DNA from 2 places in the Caldifermentibacillus hisashii genome. Region 1 is predicted to be linked to the other one. Evidence: riboswitches for the same ligand, from Rfam matches in the RefSeq annotation. Region 1 holds a riboswitch; the other holds the start of a gene.
The links. A riboswitch is a leader RNA that binds a small molecule or an ion and turns the genes downstream of it on or off. The one in region 1 is predicted to bind glycine.

Region 1 (7,877 bases):
TCATTCCCAATTACAAAGGAAGAACAAGATAGATGTGTACAGTCTGTAAAGGACTTTTTACGTCAGGTTTACCCGAATGATACGGGAAAATGGCTGCTTAAAACACTTAAACGCAATAAAGGATATATTCATGCAACAGTTAGGGCTAACTACCGGGACGACGGTGTATTTCAAAGAAAATTAGAAATCATCATTGACGCAAATCGTTTTCAAGCCGTCAATTACTTGGATAACGAAATGATGTTGCGAATTTTCGATCAATTTCAGGCACCTGATGAAGTAACGGTCACGAAAGAGGAAGCTTTTGAAAAAATCAAAGAATGGTTTGAGTTAAAGCCTGTTTATATCTATGATTTTGAACAAAAACAATATGTTTTATGTGGGAAAATAGATTGTCAATATGGAGTAAACGCAGCCAGTGGTGAAGTGATATTGTTGGATGAATTGATATGAAGCCAAAGATGAGGCAGTTGAATGATTGATTTGACGGAAGTCCCTCTTGAATAGAGCAAAATGAGCTGGATATTTTTTAAACGAATTGATTTAACCCTGCTACTTGGCAGGGTTTTTGGCGCGGAGCATTTGTTGTCAATAAAAAGTCGATCCTCGATAGTTGTCTTTTTTGCATTCATTCATGTAAAAGAATAAGCCATCAGTATGACTAAAAATTCCGGTTTATTATAAAAATAAGTAATACGAACAAAAATAATTGAAAAGGATCGAATATTTATGAGAGCTGTATCCGCTTTATTTTCAATCCTTATGCCGGGGTTTGGACAAATTTATAATGGTCAAATTAAAAAGGGTATCTTTCTTTTAGTAGTAGAACATTTTGATAATATGTTGGGGAAAATAAATCGTTCTATTCAGCTGGATTTTAACGGTTTTCATCAAGAAGCATTGGCTACAGTCATTTATGATGCTATGCTATTTTATCCGGGTTTTTATGTTTATACCGTTTGGGATGCTTGGTTTTATGCAAAAGAGGGGGCTGATAAGGGGAAAACTGCCATTCCATTTATAATTGGCGGTTTTTTAGGGGAGTTTGGGGCGATTTTTGCATCAAAATTGCCATTCCCAACCCTTATCTGTGGTCTACTTATGATTATTCCTATGCTAATTGGGATGGTCATATTTCGAAATCAATAACAAATCTCATTCAAGAGTTAAATGACATTTATTAATTCAACTTTTAACAGTAAGTCTTATACTTCCATTTTCAAGGTCTTAAGGTAGGTTGCCTTGTTCATCATCTACTGTCTTTCCGTCTGTTTTCATCGAGTTAACGAAGTCCGAATTATTTAAGAGGGAATCTATTGGTTATATGTCAGAATAAAAAAAATTTCTTATATAGGGCGATAAATTTGTAAATGTCCAAAACTAAAAATATTCCTTGACCCAGAGAAATATAGGTACTAAAATTAAATTAATGACCGGTCATAATTTTAGAAGGGGAGGAAATTGAATGAGTCTTAGGAAAAATATTATTCAGTCGTTTTTGTTGTAGCGATGTTAATGTCATTTATTTCAGTCAGTGCATTGGCTAACAATTCCAGTGATACTAGTTTTGTGTTCAATTTTCCAATCGGAACTAGTGTAACCTATACAGATGCAAGAGCAAAGGTAGATAATTCATCAGCTTACATGAAGTTGCAACGACTTGTAGGGGGGACATCGCCGTCATACACTGCCTCTGTCGTACGCGAAAACTATAGTAATTTTTCAAAGGTTTGGTATTACACTTTTAACAAAAATAATATGCTTCCTCGCTATTTAATGTTTAGTTTAAAGCTTCCCAAAGCTGTCTATACTGGGTAATACTACTAAATTACCTGGGGTGATAGTCTTATGAAAAACTTTGAAGAAGAGTATAATGTATTCCAAGATGCGTTAGAAATACCTAAACCTTGGTATGTTTTCCATAATGAATTAGCTAAAGAAGAAAATACCTTACACATTTATATTGAATATCAATCAGGAGCGGAATTTTCTTGTCCTAATTGCGGTAAAACGGGATGTAAAGTTCATGATATACAAGATCAAGACAGGACTTGGAGACATCTAAATTTTTGGCAATATAAGACCATTCTCCATGCCAGAATGCCACGAGTAAAATGTGAGTCATGCGGTAAAATACGTACGGTTGAAAGTGTTAAAGGATGATAAGCAGTTATTCCCGCCATATCAGGGTGCACCATTATTACGCGAGGAAACGGCCGAACGGTATCCGGAAATTGTAAAGGCACTAAACAAATTAGCCGGAAGAATTACCGATGAGGAAATGAGAGAAATGAATTACCAAGTGAATGTTAAAGGGAAAAATCCGTATGAGGTAGCAAGGAGTTACTTGGAAAAAGAAAATCTATTAAAGTAAATACTACAATCCTATAGAAAAGGGTATTCTCATATGGGGGAATTTTTAAGGGCAAGTAGATGAAGAATGTTTACTTGCCTGTGTTTTTTTATTTTGGTTGCCAAAAAATGGTAATTCTCGGCCATAATGATGACGAGAAAGGATCTCATCGCCAGAAAAATGAGTTTCCGGCCAAAAAAAGACGACGAGAACGGGTTTCGTCGCCAAAAATGAGTGTTTCCCGGCTCAAAAAGCCGACGAGAGAGGATCTCGTCGCCAGAAAAATGAGTTTCCAGCCAAAAAAAGCCGACGAGAACGGGTCTCGTCGCCAAAAAAGTGAGTTTCCGGCCAAAAAAAGACGACGAGAACGGGTTTCGTCGCCAAAAATGAGTGTTTCCCGGCTCAAAAAGCCGACGAGAGAGGATCTCGTCGCCAGAAAAATGAGTTTCCAGCCAAAAAAAGCCGACGAGAACGGGTCTCGTCGCCAAAAAAGTGAGTTTCCAGCCAAAAAAAGCCGACGAGAACGGGTTTCGTCGCCAAAAAAAGAAGTTTTCCGAGTAAAAAAGACGACGAGATAAAAAGAGAATTTCTTGCCCAAAATTAGTGATAAGAAGGAATGTTAGTCGCTAAGGATTCAGGACGTACATTTAGTCCACACCATTCTTGCAAAAGGATGGATTTTTTTCCTTGAATAAATAAGTTATTTGGCTCTTTGCTCATAATTAAGCGCATGTACATTATTTTTTCGATGAACTCCATATAAAATGAATAAAAGAATGAACCAGACCGGGGTCAGTAGTAAAGCCATTCGAGTTACTTCGGAAAAATACATGATAACTAAGATGATAGCAAAAAAAGCTAAGACAACGTAATTTATGAATGGTGTTAATGGCGCTTTAAAGATAGACTTATTGTGCAAATCCGGCCGTGATTTCATATAGCGAATATGTGAAATTAAAATGATGCTCCAAACCCAAATAAAACAAATGGCGCTAATCGTTGTTACAATGCTAAATGCTTGTTGAGGGATGAGCTTACTCAGAAGTGCACCGACGGAAAGAACGACTGCAGAGATCCATAAAGCATTACTAGGCACATGATTTTTACTTAATTTTGCAAAGGTAGCCGGTCCTTGTTCATGTCTACTTAAGTTGTACAAAATCCTGCTGGTAGAAAACAACCCACTATTACATGCAGAAGCTGCTGATGTTAATACAACAAAATTAATAACGCCTGCTGCAACCGGAATTCCTACCAAACTGAATACTTGTACAAAAGGGCTGTTCGATGCATTTAACTGTTCCCAAGGGTTAATGGTCAAGATGATAAAAAGGGCACCGACATAGAAGAATAAAATGCGTAACGGGATCTTATTAATAGCCGACGGAATATTTTTTTTCGGATTGCTCGTTTCCGCAGCTGAAACTCCGACTAATTCTACGCCAACAAAGGCGAATACGACCATTTGGAAGGAAAATAGAAATCCGCTGATTCCATTTGGAAATAGGCCGCCATGTTCCCAAAGATTTTTCACGGTAATTGCCCCGTTATCCGATTCAAAACCAACGACGAGCATAACAATACCAATAATAATTAATGCTAAAATTGTAATGACTTTAATTAATGCGAACCAAAACTCCAACTCTCCAAAAAGCTTGACTGTCAATAAATTCAATCCTAGTAAAATGATTAAACAAATTAGTGCAGGAACCCATTGGGGAATATCAAACCAATACCGGATATAGACACCAACCGCAATAATATCCGCCATCGCTGTCATAATCCAACAAAACCAATAGGTCCAACCGGTAACATAACTTGCCCATGGTCCAATATAATCATTGGAGAAATCCGTAAACGATTGATATCCGGCATTTGATAATAGAAGTTCACCCAAAGCTCTCATAACAAAGAATATCGCAATTCCAACAACTAAATAAGCAAAAATGATGGACGGTCCCGCCAATTGAATTGCTTTCCCCGATCCTAAAAATAACCCTGTTCCAATCGTCCCTCCAATTGCAATTAGTTGGACATGTCTGTTTTTCAAGTCTCTCTTTAGTTCTTGTTTTTGTTCAGCCACATTTCATACCTCCTGAAAATTACTTTCGTGAAATAACTCACACCAAAATCTATTAAAAAAATACAATTAAGAGGGTTGCTACAAAAAACAAAAAGAGATTGGATTTCTCCAACCTCTTGGCAAATAGAAAAGAATAACAAATAGTCATTACTCGTTACCCTTCTGTCCTTTTGCCTGAGATTGTGAACCCTTCGGCGCCGCTAATTTAGCGATCTCTCCAGAAGCTGCTCCTGCTTTAGTGTGACCCAAAGCATTCTTCGCTAGCTTACTATTCATTTGTATAAATTTGATTTGACGTTAGCTTTTCACTCAATGCACAAACTTCAAATATACACAGAGCAATTGTTTACCTCTACACCTAAAAATATCTTAATATAATTTAAAATTTTACTAGCAATATATTAATTGTCAATAAAAATGGAAACTTGACACAAAATGTTGCGAAATGGTTATCGGAGGTTAGAGGCTTATGGATAAAATTACATGAACGTTTCACATATTAGCGTTTCAGGCTATTGTTCTATCAGGTTGGAAATGATTTAGAAAAATCATTCTTTATCATGAATAATAATAAACAAACGTTTCAAGATGGGTTACAATTAATTAATGAAAGTAGAGAGATATTTTTTGCATAAAGATTAATATGAAATGTTTGAGGGAGGAATTGTTTTGATTGGTGCGATTATTGGCGATATTGTTGGATCTCGTTTTGAGTTCAATAATCATCGAAACAAGAATTTCAAACTTTTTGCAGAAGATTGCCATGTAACCGATGATAGTATTATGACGCTTGCTATTGCTAAGGCGATTATGGAGACAGAGAGGGCCATTAATAAAGATTATGAAAAAAATGGCTACTACTCTCTCCTTGAGGAAATGTCGGTACGGTATATGCAGGAAATCGGACGGAAGTATCCTGATTGTGGTTATGGATATAGATTTAATCAATGGGTTTTTTGTGCGAATCCTGAACCTTATAACAGTTTTGGAAATGGGGCTGCCATGCGGATAAGTCCGGTGGGATTCATTGCAAGGACAGAAAGTGAAGCGTGCAAGTTATCTGAAATTGTCACAGGTGTAACTCATAACCATGAGGAAGGATTGAAAGGTGCTGAGGCTACAGCAGTGGCAATCTTTATGGCATGGAATGGATGTACTAAAAGTGAAATACGAAATAAAATTAACAGTTCCTATTATCCTTTAAATTTTACTATTGGTGGAATCAGGGACAGCTACCAGTTTAATGAGACATGCCAAGAAACAGTCCCTCAAGCTATCGCAGCTTTTTTAGAATCCGGTTCCTTTGAAGATGCCATTCGTACTGCGATTTCAGTCGGCGGTGATAGTGACACGCTGGCGGCTATTACCGGTGCTATAGCAGAAGCTTATTACGGAGTCCCGGAAATTCTTAGAAAGAAAGCGTTAACTTATTTAGATGATGAATTGCGTGCGATTTATGATGAATGGTGTGAATTTACCGAAGCTGGGCACCCACATAGCAAGTTTAAAATGCTCACGAAATATATCGGGAAACTATCTGATCGTGCGTATTTTGGTGATTGGGTTTTTGATGATGAAAATGATGGGAGTTCTGAACACCCGAAACAAATGCCGTTTGTAAAATATGATGAGCTGGTAAAAATGTTTGTTGATGAATTCTATCAATTTTCACAAAGTCATCCGGAATATAAACTGATGAAATATCATTTAATTTTAGAGGATTACGGGGTTCAACCGAATACAGCGGGTTTGCGAGATGCAAAGGTAGAATTACTAGATGCGCAATGTATCTTAGCAATGATTATGTGTATCATTCGGTTTGAGCGATTTGGTGAAGGATTACTACTTAATTTTTTTAAAGAAGGTATTATATTAAAATGGTTGAAACGTCTCAAAACAATTGACGACTCTGACATTGATTCGAACCCGGCAAATATTCCTAATCAATCTTCCAAGGATAAATGATTTTCGTTATTTTTATAATCGTAGCTAATTTGGTACAATCTGTTTCCGAGAACTGTTCTCATGGGCAAAACCATCTGAAAAAGGGTACGAACAGCCCCCGGAATTTCTCTCTCGAAGACAAAATAAACCTTAATAATCATATCTCCAACACAAATTGCATAATTTAATGTTGTCATCTTAAAAGTATGCTAAGGTTAATATTTATCAATTTCGAAAACTAGGATAATATGATATGATGTTTAGCACCCAAAAAGCTCATTTTTCAAAAACATTTACGCTCAAATGACAATATATTGTGTCTTGATAAAAATTGTTAGTACTATATTTGGCGCAAATCTTTCCTTAAAACCTTTTTGGGTGATAACCATATGATTGGTTTGAAATATTTTTAATTACAACGAAGGGGATAAGGGGGTACTTGTTCTTGGAAAAATTAATAAATAAAGTAGCTGTTGTTACAGGAGCAGCACAAGGAATTGGCGCAAGCATTGTTGAGCGGCTTTTTGCAGATGGTGCTACTGTCGTGTGTCTTGATGTAAACTTGGATAAGTTGAAAGAATCTATTTTAAAAATAGATAAAACGGGTGAACGTGCCATATCGCTAAAATGCGATGTGTCCAATCAGGAAGAAGTTAATCAAGTTTTTGATCAAATTTATGAAAAACTCGGCAAAGTTGATATTCTAGTAAATAATGCCGGCATTGTCAGGGATGCGTTTTTTCATAAAATGACACCGGAGCAATGGCATGCGGTCATCAATGTCAACTTAAATAGTATGTTCTATACATGCCAAGCCGTCATTCCAAAAATGAGGAAACAAGAATATGGAAAGATCGTAAATATTTCATCAACCTCAAGCTGGGGGAATATGGGACAGGCAAATTACAGTGCAGCAAAAGCCGGTGTCATCGGTTTGACAAGAACGCTAGCGAAAGAAAATGGGGCAAAAAATATTACAGTAAATGCAATTGCGCCGGGTCAAATTGATACCGATATGACAAGAAATATTCCGGAAAATATTAAGATGATGGGTATTATGTTGACGCCTGCCGGAAGAATGGGAAATCCATCTGTAGTGGCATCGGTCGTTTCGTTTTTAGCATCGGATGATTCCAGTTTTGTTAACGGAGAATGTATTAGTGTCAGCGGTGGGTTTTTAATGCCGTAATGAGTGAATGTTCACTCATACCAAATGGATGAAAACGCGATATAGGGGCTGATTAGGTTGGTTCAAAAGGGGTTATCTATAAAAGGTGCGGAATTTTTAGTGGCACAAATAGAGGGCGAATCTATCTTTACACCAGAAGACTTAACAGACGAACAGAAGATGATTGCAGCCACGGCAAAACAGTTTGTTGAAGAAAAAGTGATTCCCAAAAATGCAGATATTGAGAGTCAAGATTTTGATTGTGTCGTAAAGTTAATGCGCCAAGCCGGGGAATTGGGGTTGCTGGCTCACAGTGTACCGGAAAAATA
Region 2 (7,877 bases), 1.3 Mb from region 1:
AAAAAGTTGCCGTCGTCGGCTATGGCTCACAAGGCCATGCCCATGCACAAAATTTGCGTGACAGCGGTTATGAAGTTGTGATTGGGTTACGTGAAGGAAAATCTGCCGCACGTGCCAGGGAAGACGGCTTTACGGTGTTGCCTGTTGCTGATGCGGTAAGTGTTGCAGATGTTGTCATGATTTTAATGCCGGATGAAACCCAAGCAAAAGTATACAAAGAAAGTATTAAACCTAACCTAAAATCAGGAGCAGCCATTGCTTTTGCACATGGTTTCAACATTCATTTTGGTCAAATCGTACCCACTGATGATGTTGATGTATTCATGGTTGCACCAAAAGGCCCGGGACATCTTGTCCGCAGAACGTATGAGGAAGGTGCCGGTGTTCCAGCTCTTTACGCGGTGTACCAAGATGCTACCGGTCAGGCAAAAGATTTAGCATTAAGCTATGCGAAAGGAATCGGTGCTGCCCGTGCCGGTGTGTTGGAAACGACATTCAAGGAAGAAACCGAAACCGATCTCTTTGGTGAGCAAGCCGTCCTTTGTGGTGGTCTCACAAGCTTGATTAAAACCGGTTTTGAAGTACTGGTGGAAGCAGGATATCAACCGGAAGCCGCCTATTTCGAATGTTTACACGAAATGAAATTGATTGTGGATTTATTGTATGAAGGTGGCCTATCCAATATGCGGTATTCCATTTCAGACACCGCACAATGGGGCGATTTTGTATCCGGACCGCGTGTAGTTACCGCCGAAACAAAAGAACGGATGAAGGAAATTTTAGCTGATATTCAATCCGGTGCTTTTGCAAAGAGTTGGATTTTGGAAAACCAAGTCAATCGTCCACAATTCAATGCGATTAACGCACAAGAGTTGAACCACCCAATTGAAAAAGTTGGTCAAGAGCTACGTGCATTAATGCCGTTTATTAAACAGTCTGTAAAAGATCAAGAAACAAAAAAAGTGGCTGTAACTAAGTAAAATGAAAAGCGGGGCTATGAGTTAATAAAAATCAGTCTGTTAACTTATTATTCATATTTGATTAGGGAACAGATTTAATAGATTTTGAAACTGATAGTCCCGCGCAAAACGTCGTTATGTTTTTTTATAAGGGAGTGTGAAGAAATTGGGGATTGTTTTTTAACTGAAAAGAAAATTTATTCTGCGATGAACGCCTTATCTCCGTTCGTTCACCGCACACCAATATTTACTTCGGAAACAACCAATCGGATTGTTGGGAAAAAGGTATATTTTAAAATGGAAAACCAACAAAAAACAGGTGCATTTAAAATACGGGGTGCCACCTACAAAATTATGCAATTAAAACGGGAGGAGCTTATGAAAGGGGTCATTACCGCTTCTGCCGGCAATCATGCTCAAGGAGTAGCTCATGCAGCCAAGAAAGCAGGAACAACGGCAACAATCTTTATGCCGGTACACACTCCGCATGCTAAGATTGATGCGACGCGAAACTATGGCGCAAAAGTAGTTTTAACGGGTGAAAGTTTCCAAGAAGCATATGAGGCTTCCCTTGAGTTGCAAAAGGAAACCGGTGCAGCCTATATTCATCCTTTTGATGACTATGATGTCATGGCCGGTCAAGGGACAATTGCACTTGAGTTACTAAGACAAGAGGATAGAATTGATACAATCTTCGTTCCTATTGGTGGCGGTGGATTGATCAGTGGTATCGCAGTAGCAGTAAAAACAATCAATCCCCATATTAAGGTGATTGGGGTTCAAGCGAATGGAGCTGCTCCGGTCTATGACAGTTTTCAAAAGAAAAAACCTACAAATTGGGACCGCGTCTCAACGATTGCAGAAGGGATCGCCGTAAAACAACCGGGAAAAAGTACATTGCCGATTATAATGAAATATGTAGATGATGTGGTGACCGTAACGGATGAACAAATTGCTGCCAGCATCCTTTATATGTTGGAACGGGGTAAAACGTTAATTGAAGGAGCAGGTGCCGCATCCATTGCCGCCTTATTCGCCTATCATCATCATTTTAAATCGAAACATTGTGGACTGATTGTTAGTGGAGGAAATATCGATCTTGATGAAATGTCGCATATTCAAAAGCTCGCCGCCATGAATCATGTCGGCAGTGAAAGTATCGCGATGAATTCATAAAAGAGAGTATCCTGATTAAAAATATTCGATTTCAGATTGTTCCTTTTTCATTCTGTTTTTAAACAAAATTAGCTTACATTACGTTGAAAACTCGCCAGAATATTGGTGAGTTTTTTGTTAGCTAATAGGAAAGTATAAATTTTTCAATTTCTACTTTCCTAACGCATAAGTGCACAAGGAAATCTTCGTGGGAATACATCGCAGCCGAAAAAATTTTATATTTTTTCGGTGAACAAGGAAATCTTCGCGGGAATACATCGCAGCCGAAAAAATTTTATATTTTTTCGGTGACTAGAGAAGCTTCGGTAGCATTACCTCGCAAGCGAAAATGTATTTTCGCTGACTACGGCTCTTGGTTGCCTAAAGGCTCGGCAATCGCCGAGTTTTCTTTATTACTATAAAATGGATAGCAAGGTTTTTTAAAGGATAGAATATTAATGTTTGAACATATTGGACACTTATTGACACCTAAAATTATCGTTCTACACCTAGGAGGCATATTTATGAAAGCAAAATGGAAAATGTATGCAATATTATTTATTCCTTGGTTAACGGTGAAAAAGCTTGGTAAAGAATCATTTATTCGATATTTCCCTACAATTGTATTTAGTAACTTAGTTATTGCCTTAATTAGTGAATTATCTAGGGCGTTAAAATGGTGGAAAGTGAGAACTCCCATTTTTCCAAAGTTAGCGACAGATATATCCTTTGTATTTGGTCCTTTTATTATTGTGAACTTGTGGATTTTCAAGCTTACATATAAAAAATTCTGGGTATATTTATTAACCAATATTTTTGCAGACTTCTTATTTGCTTATCCGTTAACAACCATCGCAGAAAAATTACGAATCTACAAAATGGTAAGAATGTCCCGTAAACAACTTTTTTACCTATGTTTTGTTATAGCGATTTTTAATTACCTGTATCAATTTTTCATTGTTGAATCGTTAAGAAAAGGAAAAAACCTAATAAAAAATGACGTATGATTTGTCCATACGTCATTTTTTATAGACTTAGTTCGTCAACGCTTGAATCGGTGCGGGAATTCTTCCACCACGCCGAATAAACTTTTCCGAACCATACCCGTTTACCGCCATGACCGGGGCGCGACCAAGTAAACCGCCGAACTCAATCATGTCCCCCTCTCTTTTACCAGGAACCGGAATAATTCGGACTGCAGTTGTTTTCTTATTAATCATTCCAATGGCTGCTTCGTCGGCAATAATTGCGGATATTGTTGTAACCGGAACATTCCCGGGAACAGCAATCATATCAAGCCCCACCGAACAAACACAAGTCATCGCTTCCAATTTTGATAGACTGAGCGCATTGTCCACGACTCCGCGAATCATTCCGTTATCTTCACTAACCGGGATAAACGCCCCACTCAAGCCGCCGACATAAGAGCTCGCCATTGTTCCACCTTTTTTCACGGCATCGTTCATTAGAGCTAAAGCGGCAATTGTTCCATGTGTCCCAACCCGTTCGAGCCCCATTTCCTCTAAAATTTCGGCCACACTGTCATTCATCGCATTGGTTGGTGCCAGTGATAGATCCATAATCCCAAACGGAACACCGAGACGCTTAGCAACCACACGACCAATAAACTCACCGGCTCGAGTAATTTTAAAAGCAGTCTTTTTTATGACTTCAGATACTTCACCTAAATCAGCTTCCGGGTGCCGCTTTAATGCATTCAACACAACTCCCGGTCCACTAACCCCAACATTTAAAACGACTTCCCCTTCTCCGGTCCCATGAAATGCGCCTGCCATAAATGGATTGTCTTCAACCGGATTACAAAAAACAACCAATTTTGCACAAGCAAGTCCATTTTGACCCTTTGTCCTTTCCGCTGCTTCTTTGATAACCTCCCCCATTTTCCGAACAGCATCCATATTGATACCGGATTTGGTTGTACCGATTGAAACGGAGGCGCAAACTCGTTCGGTGACACTTAAACTTTCCGGAATCGCTTCAATTAATGTTTGATCTGCTTTAGTCATTCCTTTATGGACAAGTGCGGAAAAACCACCGATAAAATCGATACCCAATTCTTTCGCTGCATTATCAAGTGTTTTGGCTATTTCAATTGCTTGTTCCTTTGTCGCATCACCTAAAATTTCCGCAATCGGTGTAATCGAGATTCGCTTGTTAATGATTGGGATACCATACTCTTTCTCTACTTCCTCAGCAGTTTTTTTCAAATGCTGTGCATGGGTAGTGATTTTATTATAGATTCGTTGATTCATTTTAGAAAAATCGGAATCAGCGCAATTTTTCAGACTGATGCCCATTGTGACTGTTCGAATATCAAGATTTTCCAATTGAACCATGCGAATTGTTTCCATCATTTCATTATATGTAATACTCATTTTTGTGGACTCCTTTACAACAATCAATTAAATTCGATGCATAGCTTGGAAAATATCTTCCAGTTGGATATTGATTTTTAGATTTAGTTTTTCTGCAAGTTCATCCATCTCTTTTTGCAAGTCCTCCAAATTAGCTCCCGTCATATCGACAATCATCATCATTGTAAAAAACCCTTGAAGGATGGTTTGGCTAATATCCAGTATGTTAATTTTATGATTGGAAAGGATCGTCGTAACATTGGCAATAATTCCGATCTGATCTTTTCCAATAACACTGACTACTGCGCGTTTTTTCTCCATTTTTGTCACCTCATGTTTATAAAAAATAAGATTGGATATTTCCAATCTCAAGACAGAATAACATAGAAACAGATTGTTACTCTTCTGTCCTTTTGCCTGAGATTGTGAATCCGTCGGCACCGGGATACCCGGTCTCTCCAGAAGCTGCTCCTTTTGTAGTGTTACCCACAAAATTCATCGCTTAAATTTTCTAATGAATATAGTCATATTATCAATGAAACGGGGGATGGTCAATAGAAAACCGACGCGAAATTTTGTCAATTCAGTTGGGATTTTTTGCGGAATTTCCGGTATTCTAGCAGGACTGGCGAATTTTTCGATTTTACTGTTGAATATGCGGGGGAACTGGTGAATACACGTACCCTGTTGGTGATTTACTCTTTTTTACTGTTGAATTAGCAGGTACTACTGATGAATTCTCGATTTCTTTTGTTGAAATTTTCCACTTTTACTGTTGAATTTCTTGATTTTGCTGTTGAATTACGGGGATGGACTGGCGAATCTAGGGGGACTGTTGAACGGCCGCCTACTATTAAATACTTCAATTTCCTATAAATTTAAAAATTACCTGGACTGGCGAATTCCGAACCTTTTCTTTCTTCCTCTTCAAAATAAGAACTTTTTGTAAATTTTTGTAAACACTATAGACGTCATTCGTGTGAAATTGTACACTCAAGGTATAAAAGATTACAATATTCAATTTATTATTGGGGGAAGGTCAAATGGCTACAGAAGATGATTTTAAAACTATGGATCAAATCATTTATCGAGTTGCCGCAAAACAAGTTTACGACCAATTAAAAACAAATAAAGACGGTTTATCATCCGAAGAAGCCAAAGAACGCTTACAACAATTCGGTAAAAATACAATTAAAGAAAAACAAGGGAGACCGCTATATTTACAATTTTTATCAAACTTTATCAGCATGATGGCAATTCTTCTCTGGATTAGTGGCGGTATTGCCTTCGTTGCCAAAATGCCCGAACTCGGAGTCGCTGTTTGGTGCGTCAATATTATTAACGGAATTTTTAGCTTCATTCAAGAATACAAGGCAAGTAAAGCAACAGAAGCATTAAAAAGTATGCTCGCTTCCTATGCCAGAGTGATCCGTGACGGGAAAGAAGTACAAATCTTGACCGATGAGCTCGTTCCCGGTGATGTGATGCTCATTACAGAAGGCGAAAAAATTTCTGCTGATGCCCGTCTTATTGAAGCAAGTGATCTGCAAGTGAACCAATCTGCGCTAACAGGAGAATCAAATCCGGTGCGAAAATTTTCCGATGCTATTCACCGAAATGATTTGACGAATCTTGAAATAGCTAATCTTATTTTCACGGGAAGTACTGTCTCCAGCGGTTCGGGAAAAGCGGTCGTTTTCAAAACAGGGATGGACACTGAACTTGGCAAAATTGCCGGGCTAACCCAAAACGTCACAGATGAACAGAGCCCGCTGCAAAAAGAATTAAATCGACTAACTAAACAAATCTCCATCATTGCACTGACATTCGGTTTTATTTTCTTTGTTCTTGCTGTTTTCTTCGTCAAAGACCCTGTAGCAGAGTCGTTCATCTTTGCATTAGGAATGATTGTTGCTTTTATCCCGGAAGGACTTTTGCCAACAGTCACCCTTGCCTTAGCTCGTGGTGTACAAAGAATGGTAAAGAAAAATGCACTTGTAAAAAACCTCTCCTCTGTCGAAACACTAGGCTGTACTACAGTCATTTGTACGGATAAAACCGGTACATTAACGCAAAACGAGATGACTGTAAACCATCTCTGGCTCCCGGATAAAGAGCTGGAAGTCACCGGAACCGGCTATGCACCAAAAGGGGAAATTATCGACGGAGACCATAAGATTACATCCAAGACGAATCCTGATGTTAATCTTCTCTTGACTGCTGCCAGCCTCTGCAGCAATGCGCGAATTTTGCCACCCGATGAAAAAAATCCACGCTACACTGTACTCGGTGACCCGACCGAAGCCTGTTTAGGCGTCGTTGCTGAAAAAGCGGGTTTAAAACTTGAAAACATACAAAACGAACAACCGCGCATCCGTGAACTCCACTTCGACTCGAGAAGAAAACGAATGACGACCATTCATCAATTAAATAAACCGATTCACGGAAAAAATCGGGTTGCCTACACAAAAGGGGCACCGAAAGAGTTAATTGAGCTTTGTGAAAATGTTCTGATTAACGGTCAAATCCAGCCAATAACCGATGATATGAAAAAAAAGGCTATGACAGCAAACGATAGCTATGCACGTCAAGGTTTACGGGTTTTGGCTGTTGCCGTCCGATATTTAGGTCTAGACGACCAAGATATCCCGACATCTTTAAGTGCTTATACACCCGAAATCATCGAACAAAAAATGACGTTTATCGGATTAGTTGTCATGGCTGATCCTCCGCGTCCGGAAGTCAAAGAAGCTGTGCAAAAATGTCATCAAGCAGGTATTCGCATTGTTATGATAACCGGTGACTATGGACTCACTGCCGAAAGTATTGCAAAGCGGATCGGCATTGTGACAGGCGATCACCCTCGCGTTATTTCCGGACTCGAACTAGAAGGAATGTCTGATGACCAACTGAAAAATGCCTTAAAGGATGAAGTCATTTTTGCACGGGTTGCGCCGGAACAAAAATATCGAGTCGTCGATAATCTCCAACAACTTGGTGAAGTCGTTGCGGTTACCGGTGATGGTGTTAATGATGCGCCGGCATTGAAAAAAGCCGATATTGGTGTAGCAATGGGAATCACAGGAACGGATGTTGCCAAAGAAGCCGCCGACATGATTTTGACTGATGATAATTTTGCTTCCATTGTCCATGCGGTTGAACAAGGACGAGCTGCCTACAACAATATACGTAAATTTTTACTTTATATTTTGAACAGTAATGTCCCGGAAGCTGCACCATCAATGGCGTTTTTGTTATCAAAAGGATCGATTCCACTGCCGCTCACCATCATGCAAATTTTATTTATTGATCTTGGTACCGATTTAATCCCGGCGCTTGGTCTTGGCTCTGAAAAACCGGAAGCCGGCATTATGAACAAGCCACCAAG

Region 2: another riboswitch for glycine. It lies ahead of NSQ14_RS14280 (ACT domain-containing protein); the one in region 1 lies ahead of NSQ14_RS01375 (amino acid permease).

Annotation. Positions count from the first base shown of each region.
Region 1 covers NZ_CP155467.1:260,466-268,342, forward strand. The annotation lists gene NSQ14_RS01350 (hypothetical protein) at 1-453, shown strand, start outside; gene NSQ14_RS01355 (hypothetical protein) at 730-1,149, shown strand; gene NSQ14_RS01360 (transposase family protein) at 1,849-2,163, shown strand; partial or broken gene NSQ14_RS01365 (glycine betaine ABC transporter substrate-binding protein) at 2,144-2,374, shown strand; gene NSQ14_RS01370 (hypothetical protein) at 2,482-2,931, shown strand; gene NSQ14_RS01375 (amino acid permease) at 3,054-4,436, opposite strand; glycine riboswitch at 4,589-4,667, opposite strand; gene NSQ14_RS01380 (ADP-ribosylglycohydrolase family protein) at 5,106-6,401, shown strand; gene fabG (3-oxoacyl-ACP reductase FabG) at 6,826-7,569, shown strand; gene NSQ14_RS01390 (acyl-CoA dehydrogenase family protein) at 7,627-7,877, shown strand, end outside.
Region 2 covers NZ_CP155467.1:2,927,451-2,935,327, forward strand. The annotation lists gene ilvC (ketol-acid reductoisomerase) at 1-980, shown strand, start outside; gene ilvA (threonine ammonia-lyase) at 1,167-2,135, shown strand; gene NSQ14_RS14270 (hypothetical protein) at 2,639-3,121, shown strand; gene NSQ14_RS14275 (PFL family protein) at 3,149-4,510, opposite strand; gene NSQ14_RS14280 (ACT domain-containing protein) at 4,538-4,810, opposite strand; glycine riboswitch at 4,885-4,961, opposite strand; gene NSQ14_RS14285 (cation-transporting P-type ATPase) at 5,533-7,877, shown strand, end outside.